Linked DNA regions of Lactiplantibacillus plantarum. The protein of the gene in region 1 interacts with the protein of each later gene in a pairwise test. Links are inferred from orthologs where the notes say so. Each region holds a gene or a part of one and is shown on either strand. Other genes may lie near its edges.

Region 1 (8,069 bases):
TCCCCGGTTACAAGATTTCTTACAAAAAGTGATCAACGTTTAAGTATCGGCTGGTCATAATAAAATAACCCGTAAAATAGGCGCGCTAAGAATTGGTTTAATTCTTGGCGCGCCTATTCTGTAGTAACGTGCTTGCATAGCAGATGAAGCGGTGTTGCTCTGAGGACGATTAACTAGTGAATACCGTGATATGGGCAACTTGATCGGCACGTCAACTTTGATAGGGTGTTAAGCTGGCAAACTAGTTATGCCAACTTAACTAAAAACAACGGTCATCCCGAAACAGGGGTGGCCGTTGTTTTATGGCTAGTTCTATTTAGTGTTGGGGCACCTTATTACGGGGTGTCAATGTATAATTACTTTCACCAAAGCTAACATTGAGTCCCTTTTTCGCAACTGGTGTCCGCGCGCGGTTGGTCGGCTTTTGCCAGTGATCCAGGATCGCCGCAATGCAAATACACAGTGGTTCTGTGGATTGATCAGTAATTGCTAATTCAAATGCTTCACCGTTAGTGGTGACAACTGGTCGCATCGTCATGATTAATTCAGTACCATGATAAACGCGGTAGTTTTCGGCACTCAAGCTTCCCATGATAATCCAGCGAAGCTTGCGAACATAGAGCATTTCATGCCAGAAGCCCAGCGTTTTACTAATAGAACCGACGTTTTGACGGTTATAGTATAAATCGAATTTTGGCAACAATCCGAGGGTTGTTTGTCGAATTTCGGCAAGTAGCTCACCTTGGATCGCGTATAAACTGAGCGCGTCTTGGCGCCGCCCCCACCGACCAACTAAGAGATAGTGAGATTGGTTGTGCGCATCGCGAACAATCCGGGCACCTTGGGCGAAGCTATTGCGGCTGAAATATAATTTACGCATCTTCAACCTCCGTTTTCCGGAAACTATTGTTTGGCAAGCACTTCTAAGATTGCTTTGCCGACACCATCGTTGACATTTGTATCAGTGATATAGCGGGCCAGCTGTTTGACTTCGGGACTGGCATTACCCATAGCGTAACTTACGCCAGCTAATTCGAGCATGGAGACGTCATTATTATTATCACCAATCGCCATGACATCGCTCATTGGGGTATTCAGCATATTCGCATAGCGCTCGACTGCAATCCCTTTTTGCGCATTAATATTATTGATTTCGATATTTGATGCGGATGAAGATGTGATTTTGAGGGACGAATGTTTTGCCAGAATTTCATCACTAAGGGGTTTTAGCTTAGCGGGCCCTTCTTCGCTGAAAGCGATAATCTTCATGACATGCTTAGTTGGATCATCCAATAACTCGTTATAGTTGTCCACGTAATTGATGTCCATAAGTTCTAAGCGGGCTGACGCGAGCGATACCGCAATTTTGAACGTTGTATCTGGATTCAGGTTAGTTAGGAGATGTGCAATTTGTTCGATTCGCTTGGCTTTACTGTTAGAGTAAATACCATCGTTGCCTACGACTTCAAAATAGTAACCTTGTGAGGTTAGCGTGTGAAAAACGGTGCGGGCCACGCTATTGGTTATGGGCACCATGTCGAGCATTTTGCCAGAAGCGTCGTATACTTCGGCACCGTTTAACGTAATCAAAGGTGCCGTGATGCCTTGAGCGGCCAGTAGTGGCTGAGCTTCAGAAAATCGGCGGCCGGTGGAGACGATAAAGTGCACGCCTTGCTGTTGTGCTTGACGGATGGCATTAGCGTTAAAATCGGAAACGACCATTTCATTGTTGAGTAACGTTCCGTCCATATCAGAGGCGATAATCGAAATCATGTTGTCACATCCTTAGTTGTTTTAATAATTACATTCTAACATGTTTACGTCTGAATACAGAATTATTATCATTAGTGGTTTTGGTTATGATACAATAAAACGAGAGGTGTTAAGGATGAAAGCGTTTATTCACACGGACTGGTGGGACGTCTTAAAACCAGAGTTTGAGAAGCCGTATTACCACCAATTACACGAATTTTTGAAAAATGAATACCGAACGAAAAATATTCACCCAGATATGTATAATATTTTTCAGGCCTTTGAATGGACGCCATTTGCTGACACGAAGGTCGTTATTTTAGGTCAGGATCCGTATCATGGTCCTGGTCAGGCACACGGACTGAGTTTTTCAGTGTTACCGGGCGTGGCAGTGCCCCCATCACTAGTCAATATCTATAAAGAATTGCAAAATGATGTTGGGTGTACGCCCGTCAACCACGGTTACTTGGAAAGTTGGGCCAAGCAGGGAGTCTTGTTATTGAACTCCGTGCTGACTGTTCAAAATGGTGTGGCCTTTTCACACGCTGGTAAGGGCTGGGAACGACTTACGGACGTTGCCATTCAGCGTTTATCGGAACGATCGACGCCGGTTGTCTTTATCTTGTGGGGTAAGGCGGCTCGGTCCAAGATTAAGCTGATTGATACCCAGACGAATGTCGTGCTACAAGCACCTCATCCGAGTCCGCTTTCAGCTTATCGCGGATTCTTTGGGTCCAAACCATTTTCAAAAACGAACATTGCGTTAACATCCTTCGGCGAACAGCCAATCAATTGGCAGTTACCAGAGCACGTCAATCTTGAGCATTAATTAATTTATTGGAGGGTTATCACATGGATTTATTTGAGTCATTAGCACAAAAAATTACTGGTAAAGATCAAACAATTGTTTTCCCTGAAGGAACTGAACCCCGAATTGTCGGTGCGGCAGCGCGATTAGCTGCAGACGGCTTGGTTAAGCCGATTGTTTTAGGTGCAACGGACAAAGTTCAGGCTGTGGCTAACGATTTGAATGCGGATTTAACAGGCGTTCAAGTCCTTGATCCTGCGACATACCCGGCTGAAGATAAGCAAGCAATGCTTGATGCCCTCGTTGAACGGCGGAAAGGTAAGAATACGCCAGAACAAGCGGCTAAAATGCTGGAAGATGAAAACTACTTTGGCACGATGCTCGTTTATATGGGCAAAGCGGATGGGATGGTTTCAGGTGCAATCCATCCAACTGGTGATACGGTACGGCCAGCGTTACAAATTATTAAGACCAAGCCCGGTTCACACCGAATCTCGGGTGCATTTATCATGCAAAAGGGTGAGGAACGCTACGTCTTTGCTGACTGTGCCATCAATATTGATCCCGATGCCGATACGTTAGCGGAAATTGCCACTCAGAGTGCGGCTACTGCTAAGGTCTTCGATATTGACCCGAAAGTTGCGATGCTCAGCTTCTCAACTAAGGGTTCGGCTAAGGGTGAAATGGTCACTAAAGTGCAAGAAGCAACGGCCAAGGCGCAAGCTGCTGAACCGGAATTGGCTATCGATGGTGAACTTCAATTTGACGCGGCCTTCGTTGAAAAAGTTGGTTTGCAAAAGGCTCCTGGTTCCAAAGTAGCTGGTCATGCCAATGTCTTTGTATTTCCAGAGCTTCAGTCTGGTAATATTGGCTATAAGATTGCGCAACGATTTGGTCATTTTGAAGCGGTGGGTCCTGTCTTGCAAGGCCTGAACAAGCCGGTCTCCGACTTGTCACGTGGATGCAGTGAAGAAGACGTTTATAAGGTTGCGATTATTACAGCAGCCCAAGGATTAGCTTAAACGGTCACTTAGTTTGTTAAACGAGGGAAACTTCAGAGCTTGTACTTTGAAGTTTCCTTCGTTTTTTCTATAATAAGAACAGTTAATTTGGATGAGGAGTTGGAAGAATATGGAATCAATCACGGTAACGTCGCCGGAAGCAACCATGGCAATCGGGGCCAAACTTGGCCAATTAGTGCAACCTGGTGATTTAATCTTACTAGATGGTGATTTAGGTGCTGGTAAGACAACTTTTACAAAGGGGTTAGCAAAAAGCCTGGGCATTCCTAATAACGTTAAGAGTCCGACTTTTACGCTCATCCGGGAATATCGTCAGGGGCGACTACCGCTCTATCATATGGATGTTTACCGCTTGGAAGATGGCGGTGCGGAAGATTTAGGCTTAGATGAATACTTTGATGGTGATGGCGTTAGTGTTGTGGAATGGTCACAGTTTATTGCCGACCTCTTACCGACGACTTACTTGCGAATTGCAATTAGCCGGGACACTGATGCCGATGACCAGCGGGTAATAACCTTCAAGCCCATTGGTGAACACTATCAACGACTGGTTGATCAATTGAAGGAGTGACAACCATGGCAGAAGAAGTTGTTGATGTACGGCCTGCTGAAGTCGCGGATGCAGCACAATTATTAGCGCTACTAGCTCAGCTTGGACGTGAAAGTAATACTTTCACTGTTGATGAAGGCATTGAGGATTTGAGTGAAACGGATGAACAGGCGCAAATTGAGCGTATCAATGGCACAACGACCAACATTATTTTCGTTGCGACATTAGATTCACGGTTGATTGGTGTGAGCACCGTGCAAGCTAGTACGGATTTTAGTGCGGCGCAAGGTGAAGTTGGCGTAGCGGTACTTAAAGAATTTTGGGGCATGGGTCTGGGGACTGCTTTGATTGAGGAAGTCTTAGATTGGGCGCGTAACTATAGCTCATTGGAACGCCTCGTGTTGACGGTCCAGTTACGAAATGTGCGTGCCGTGAAGCTGTACCAGCATCTTGGGTTCGAAAATTGTACGGCAACGAGCTATGATGTCGTTGACCCAACCGGCAAACGGGTTCCAGCTATTGATATGGGAATCTGGGTTTGAAATCCGGGATTCGCTGAACTGACGGCAAACAGGTTCTGATAGTAGATGGGCCGGAATTTAAGCGTTGACGAACCAGGTCTAACCGGCGACGGCTTGTGAATGATTGGCTCATCTCCCAGTCGGTTGGGGGAATTGATAAGCTGTCTACGAGTATTGATAATCGGTAGCGATGCGTAAACAAAAAAGTCCAGCATCTTATTGCTGGACTTGCATAAATTTAATTTTAACCCTGAACGCGAACGAAAGGTTTGAGTTGCTCAGTTCCAAAAGCTTGCGCTTCGGTGAGTAAAATGTTGGCGCAAGCTAGGCTGTCATCTAGTGCATTATGATGATGCTGCAGGTCGATATCCAGTGCTTGACAGACTGTATCCAGCTTGTGATTAGGCAATTCTGGATAGAACCGTTGACTGGTCTTGACGGTATCCATGGATAGGTACTCCGGCGCGCTGATGCCGTAGTGGGCAAGCGTATTGCGTAACACACCAATATCAAAAGGCGCGTTGTGCGCAATTACGAGGCGGTCGCGTTGGAAGAATGGTGCAATGTGTTGCCAAACGTCTGGAAACTTGGGCGCGTCTGCGACATCTGCTTCATGAATCCCATGAATTTGGACGTTCCGCCAGAAAAAATCGCTCTCTGGTTTGATGAGTGTGTAAAATTCATCGCTGATTTGGTTATTACGGACAACCGTTAGCGCCAGTGAACAAGCACTGTCGCGTTTCGCGTTCGCCGTTTCAAAGTCCATTGCGACAAAGTTCAAAGTTGCCACCACCGTTTCTAAAGAATAGGATTATCGTACAAAGAATCTCGTTAATTTTCAAGTTAATGGTTCGGAAGGATAATATCGAGTTCCACTGGACAGTGATCGGAACCAAAAATTTCATTATGAATGCGGGCGTTTAGGAGCTGACTGTCTAATTGCTGTGACGTAATAAAGTAGTCAATTCGCCAACCAGAATTGTTGTCACGTGCATGCCCACGATAACTCCACCATGAGTAAATGTCGGTTTGGTCAGGATAGAAATGCCGGAATGTGTCGGTATAGCCCGCTGCAAGGAGGCGGTCAAACTTGGTCCGTTCTTCGTCAGTGAAGCCGGCACTATGGTGATTGCTACGCCAGTTCTTCAAGTCGATGTTTTCGTGGGCCACGTTAAGATCACCACAAAAGATCAACGGCTTGTTGGCACTCAAACTGTTAATATATGTGAGAAAAGCATCTTCCCACTGTTGCCGATAGTCGAGACGTTTTAATTCACCGCCTGAATTAGGAGTGTAACACGTCAAGACGTAGTAGTCCGCATATTCAAGGGTGATGACGCGACCTTCGTCATCGAATTCTGGTACACCGATACCATAAGTTACATTGAGCGGCTCGTGTTTGGTAAAAATCGCCGTACCCGAATAACCCTTGCGCTCGGCATAGTTCCAGTATTGATAATAACCTGGGAAGTCCAGTTCAATTTGGCCCGCCTGTAATTTCGTTTCTTGTACACAGAAAAAGTCGGCATCGAGCTCATTAAAAGTCATGACAAAGCCGTGTTTGACAGCAGCACGCAGTCCATTAACGTTCCAAGAGATAAGTTTCACGTGAGTTTCAGACCTTTCAAGTAATTTACTCATATTGTAACACGGCAGCCACTGGTTATTTTAATGACAATTGAATCAGTGCGCCGTGATTAAAGCCAGACACGGCGGATAGATGTGCGATAGGGTGACAAAGCATGCTGGTGTCTTTGGTTGGCCTAGTTTCAGCGCGTCCGAGCGGGTATCTTTGGCTTTCAGTGATGGCACGTTTTTCCAGCTAACAATCACTGGCATGAATTGGACGCTGAATGATTTAAATCAGTGTGCCACGGAGCAATCAGTAGTAGCTAAAAGAAGATTGATGATAAAATTGGAGGAATATCGATGTTAAAAATTGGGGTCATTGGTTTAGGTAACATTGCTCAAAAGGCGTATTTACCCGTCATGGCGGCGATGCAAGACCAGTATGAATTTCATCTAACGACGCGTAATCCGGAAAAACGAGCACAACTAGCGACGATGTATGGGTTTCAACACACCCATGCGACCCTTGAGGAATTAATGGCAGTTAAACCGGCGGCCGTATTTGTGCATACTCCCACGGACACGCATGCAGCAATCATCAAGCAGTTGTTATTAGCTGGGATTCACGTTTATGTCGATAAGCCAGTCGCGACTGATCTTCAGGTGGTCCAAAGTTTGTATGATTTGGCTGCGGCGCGGCACCTGTTATTGACTTGTGGGTTTAATCGGCGTTTTGCTCCTTTTAATCAGCAATTGAAGGCATTGCCTGACAAACGGATGTTAGTGGCTGAAAAAGTTCGCGAAGTGGGTAGTCAAGATCCTGAAACGGCGGTTTTCGACCTGATGATCCACATGGTCGATACGGGGCTATTCTTGTTAGATGAACCACTTGAACACACTAGTGGTCGGTTGACGACGACGGCAACTGGCGCGTTGGCGCAAGGCTATTTGACGGTGCAGACGGCTCATGAGCAATTAGAAGTTATCACGAATATGTACGGTGGGGTCAATCTGGAACAAGTGACAGTCCAAACGACGGGGCAACGTGCGTCTGTGACTGATTTAAGTACTAAAACCGTGATGACGACGGCAACAACTACCACGACGGCTTTTCCGGATTGGACACCGACATTGGAAAAGCGAGGATTTGCACCGCTGATCCGTGCTTTTCTGACGGCGGTAACAACGCACGGGCCTAATCCAGTCGACCCAACTGGCGCAATTACCAGTCACGCGGTGTGCCGTCATTTATTAAGTGATTAAAAAGTGCTAAAATTAACTGATAGGCTTACAAATTTCAACCTGATTATATCGTTTCAATAGCGTTTCAATGCTGCGGTGCTTGATACGTCGGCCTAAATTAAAAACGCTATGCGGTTAAAGTGATTATTAACGTAAGTGAATTAAATCGAAACACGAAAGGAACTTTTCACCATGACCAAAGATGTCTTGGCCACTTTTCCAGCCATCGAAATTAAAAAAAATGAATCACTAAGTCATTATACGAATACTAAAACAGGCGGTCCCGCCGATTACGTTGCGTTTCCAAAGTCAATCAGCGAAACGAAAGCTCTGATTACGTTTGCCAATGAGCAAAATTTACCACTAACCGTGATTGGTAATGCCAGTAATTTGATTGTCAAAGATGGTGGTATCCGTGGATTAACGATCATTCTCACCCGCATGAAGCAAATTCATGCGAGTGGCACCAAAGTTGTTGCTGAAGCGGGTGCCGCAATTATTGCGACGACTAAGGTTGCTTGTGGGGCTAGCTTGACTGGTCTCGAATTCGCAGCTGGGATTCCCGGTAGTGTCGGGGGTGCGATTTTCATGAATGCCGGTGCGTA
Region 2 (2,991 bases), 140 kb from region 1 along the record:
TTGCTGTTCATTCACGTGACATTCCTCGCTTCTGACTAGTTTCAGAAACTGCACCCCTGAGCATCTGTAATGCTAATATACCGGGTTAATTGTGCCGTCACAAGCGAACGAACGTTTCAATTCAGCCACCTCAGCACTCACAGAAATCCTCTTATACGCGGCTATCAAAACTACTATGATCGTCCTATTCATCAACCTAATAGTGCCATATCGCACTAATTATTAGTAATATCAAAATATTGCTAACGCCAAAGACAAGTGCGACCTACTTAAGCCCGTTGGCGACGAGTACGCGCGTCCGCTGGAGTTGCAAGAAGCCACTGCGCTGTCTAACCAACCGATTAATGCAATCGCCAGCGCAAACTCCGATAACACCAAAACTGTTATGACAAGCCATCCTAACATCTAGTGAACAGCAGCTGAACTGGGGCATTTGATTACTAGATATTTTAATACTAGAACTGCTTTCGAGCCTTAAATTGCCACTGGTTATCTTTTGCAAAATTTAAATATTAATTATGACGATTTAGAAACAACCCACGCTCGCGGCAACCACCTAATTACTTGTGATGATGTTTAACGTGATTGCGTTCTAGTTGTTGGCGGTACTGATCCAAGGCCGATAATTGATCATCATTCCAGGGTGATTTACGAACGGCACCTAAATCCTGGGTGCGCACGGCAGTATGACGCACATCTTTCAGCGCAGTCTTGACGCGGTGTCGTAATTCCAAGGCTGGTACTCGTAATGCACCTTCCGAAAAGATTACCCATTGTTCTGCCTGATCACTAGTCGCAACCGTCACTTGAAGTACTCGCGATTGCTTTTCACCCGCGTACTTTTCGATATAACTGTCAGCGGTCTGGTCTTTACTCGTCCAAATAATCTCAAGATCAGCTTGGCGATAACTCTTAGAATTACCCGGAACGTACATCGCATCAAAAACCAGGCTAATATTAAGGCCCGTAATTTTTTTATACTCAGTCAACATGCTAATTAACTCGTCACGAGCTTGCGGCAACCGGTCCGTTTGTTTTAAATGATTGAGTTCTGGCCAGTTGCCAATCATATTGTAAGCATCGACAATCAATAATTGTTGTTTCATCTTATTTTCCCAGTGGATGCCGGGACGTGTAGCCTTGATAAATCAGAAGGCTGGCCGCCACACTGGCATTCAAACTTTGAACATGACCAATCATTGGAATGGTCAACATTTCGTCCACACTCTTCTTAAGTAATGGTGAAATTCCCTTACCTTCATTACCAATAATCAAACCAACGGCACCGGAAGCATCCCACTGTCGGTAGTCCGTCCCGTTCATATCAGTCCCAAAGATCCACAGACCGGCTTCTTGCAATTGTTTAACCGTTTGAACCAAGTTCGTCACCCGCGCAACTTTCACGTGTTCGATAGCCCCCGTTGACGTCTTGGCAACCGTACTGGTTAACCCCACGGCGCGCCGTTTCGGAATAATGATGCCATGGGCGCCAGCTGCATCGGCCGTCCGCATAATCGAACCTAAGTTATGGGGATCTTCGATATTATCCAAGATCAAGAAAAATGGCGCTTCATTCTTAGCCTTAGCAACAGCAAATAAATCATCAATGGTGGCATATTCAAAAGCAGCCACCCCCACAGCTACCCCCTGATGGTTGGCGTTGTCGGTTAAACGGTCTAACTTTTGTTTCGGCACGTACTGTACGATCAAATTACGTTTCTTCGCAATCTTGGCAATGTCATTCAGTACATCGGCCTGTAGACCGCTTTGAATAAAGACTTTGTTGATCTGTTGATCACTCTTGATTGCTGCCATGGCGGGGTGCCGCCCGATTACAAAGTCAGCTGCTGTTTGGTCTTGTTCGTTATTTGACACTGGAAACCCTCCCTTCATCAACTTGTTTAATACACCACTGTGCCAGTTCTGCAATTCGGTCCGCCTGCTGAGTCAATTGTAAATACCCAAAAACGGCTTCAAAACCGGTTGAGATCCGGTAAGTGACGACATCGGTATGTTTGGCCGACGTATGACTCTTGGCATTCCGTCCACGCTTAAAAACGTCCACTTCAGTTGGCGTTAAAACTTCTTCGGCCTGCATCCGTTCGATCAGTGCCGCTTGCGCTTTGGCTGAAACATAGTGGGTCGCGTGGTGGTGCAACTTAGTGGCTTTAGTAAAACCACTTTCAATCAAATGTTGGCGAATAAACGGTTCATACACCGCGTCACCGAGGTACGCGAGTGCAATCCCGTTTAATTGTTGATAATCAACTTGCATATTATTCCTTTCTAAACCGCACACCCTGAGGCGTATCTTCTAAAATAATCCCCTGAGCTTTCAAATCATCACGAATCTGGTCGGCCTTAGCAAAATCCTTAGCTTTACGAGCAGCTTCTCGTTCATCGATCAGTGCTTGAATCGCGTCATCAGCCAGCGTCGCATTAGCCGTTTCAAAAGTGACGCCGAAGACGCCAGTCAACTGCACTAATGCCTCCTGTAAGGCAATCAACGTCTCTTTTTGAACCGTTGCCTTGGCTGCATAGACATTGGCTAACTTAGCTAATTCATACACAGCAGCCACCCCGTTTTGAACATTGAAATCGTCATCCATTGCGGTTCCAAAGTTAGTGATGAGTGTCTGTAACTGTTCTGCCACCGCAGTATCCGTCCCGTTCGTCGCATCTTGCAACCGGAACGTGAGATTACGATAAGCATTACGTAACTTATCCAAGTTATTAGCTGCTTCGTCTAAGTTGGCCTGCGTATATTGAATCGGTCGCCGGTACTGGGTCGTCGCCATGAAGAACCGTAGCACTTGCGGATCAACCGTTTTAATAATATCGTGAACCGTCACAAAATTACCTAATGACTTACTCATCTTTTCGTTGTCATCGCCAACCGTCACAAAACCGTTGTGTAACCAATAATTGGCAAACGTCTTGCCGGTCTTCGCTTCACTCTGGGCAATTTCATTTTCATGATGTGGGAATTCA

Evidence for each region. Proteins that work in one complex are often made in the same cells at the same time.
Region 2: the proteins of tsaE (region 1) and rlmB interact in binary tests that used the Escherichia coli proteins (3 or more experiments, as listed by UniProt). The link is inferred for Lactiplantibacillus plantarum from one-to-one orthologs.

Annotation. Positions count from the first base shown.
Region 1 is NZ_CP039121.1:2,558,505-2,566,573, reverse strand. Bases 2,575-5,422 are described here. They hold tsaE (tRNA (adenosine(37)-N6)-threonylcarbamoyltransferase complex ATPase subunit type 1 TsaE), read left to right. Parts: upstream 2,575-3,691; coding sequence 3,692-4,153; downstream 4,154-5,422. Other genes in these bases: E5260_RS12120 (3'-5' exonuclease), read right to left, coding at 4,898-5,422; E5260_RS12125 (GNAT family N-acetyltransferase), read left to right, coding at 4,159-4,674; pta (phosphate acetyltransferase), read left to right, coding at 2,605-3,582; E5260_RS12140 (uracil-DNA glycosylase), read left to right, coding at 2,575-2,581. In the rest of the region: E5260_RS12155 (amino acid ABC transporter ATP-binding protein), read left to right, coding at 1-43; E5260_RS12150 (LURP-one-related/scramblase family protein), read right to left, coding at 317-880; E5260_RS12145 (Cof-type HAD-IIB family hydrolase), read right to left, coding at 904-1,773; more of E5260_RS12140, read left to right, coding at 1,889-2,574; more of E5260_RS12120, read right to left, coding at 5,423-5,434; E5260_RS12115 (exodeoxyribonuclease III), read right to left, coding at 5,497-6,261; E5260_RS12110 (Gfo/Idh/MocA family protein), read left to right, coding at 6,583-7,485; murB (UDP-N-acetylmuramate dehydrogenase), read left to right, coding at 7,657-8,069. UniProt on the Escherichia coli protein: Required for the formation of a threonylcarbamoyl group on adenosine at position 37 (t(6)A37) in tRNAs that read codons beginning with adenine.
Region 2 is NZ_CP039121.1:2,700,401-2,703,391, forward strand. It holds rlmB (23S rRNA (guanosine(2251)-2'-O)-methyltransferase RlmB), read right to left. Parts: upstream 1,894-2,991; coding sequence 1,108-1,893; downstream 1-1,107. Other genes in the region: E5260_RS12750 (sigma-70 family RNA polymerase sigma factor), read right to left, coding at 1-15; E5260_RS12755 (YacP-like NYN domain-containing protein), read right to left, coding at 561-1,106; E5260_RS12765 (Mini-ribonuclease 3), read right to left, coding at 1,865-2,275; cysS (cysteine--tRNA ligase), read right to left, coding at 2,277-2,991. UniProt on the Escherichia coli protein: Specifically methylates the ribose of guanosine 2251 in 23S rRNA.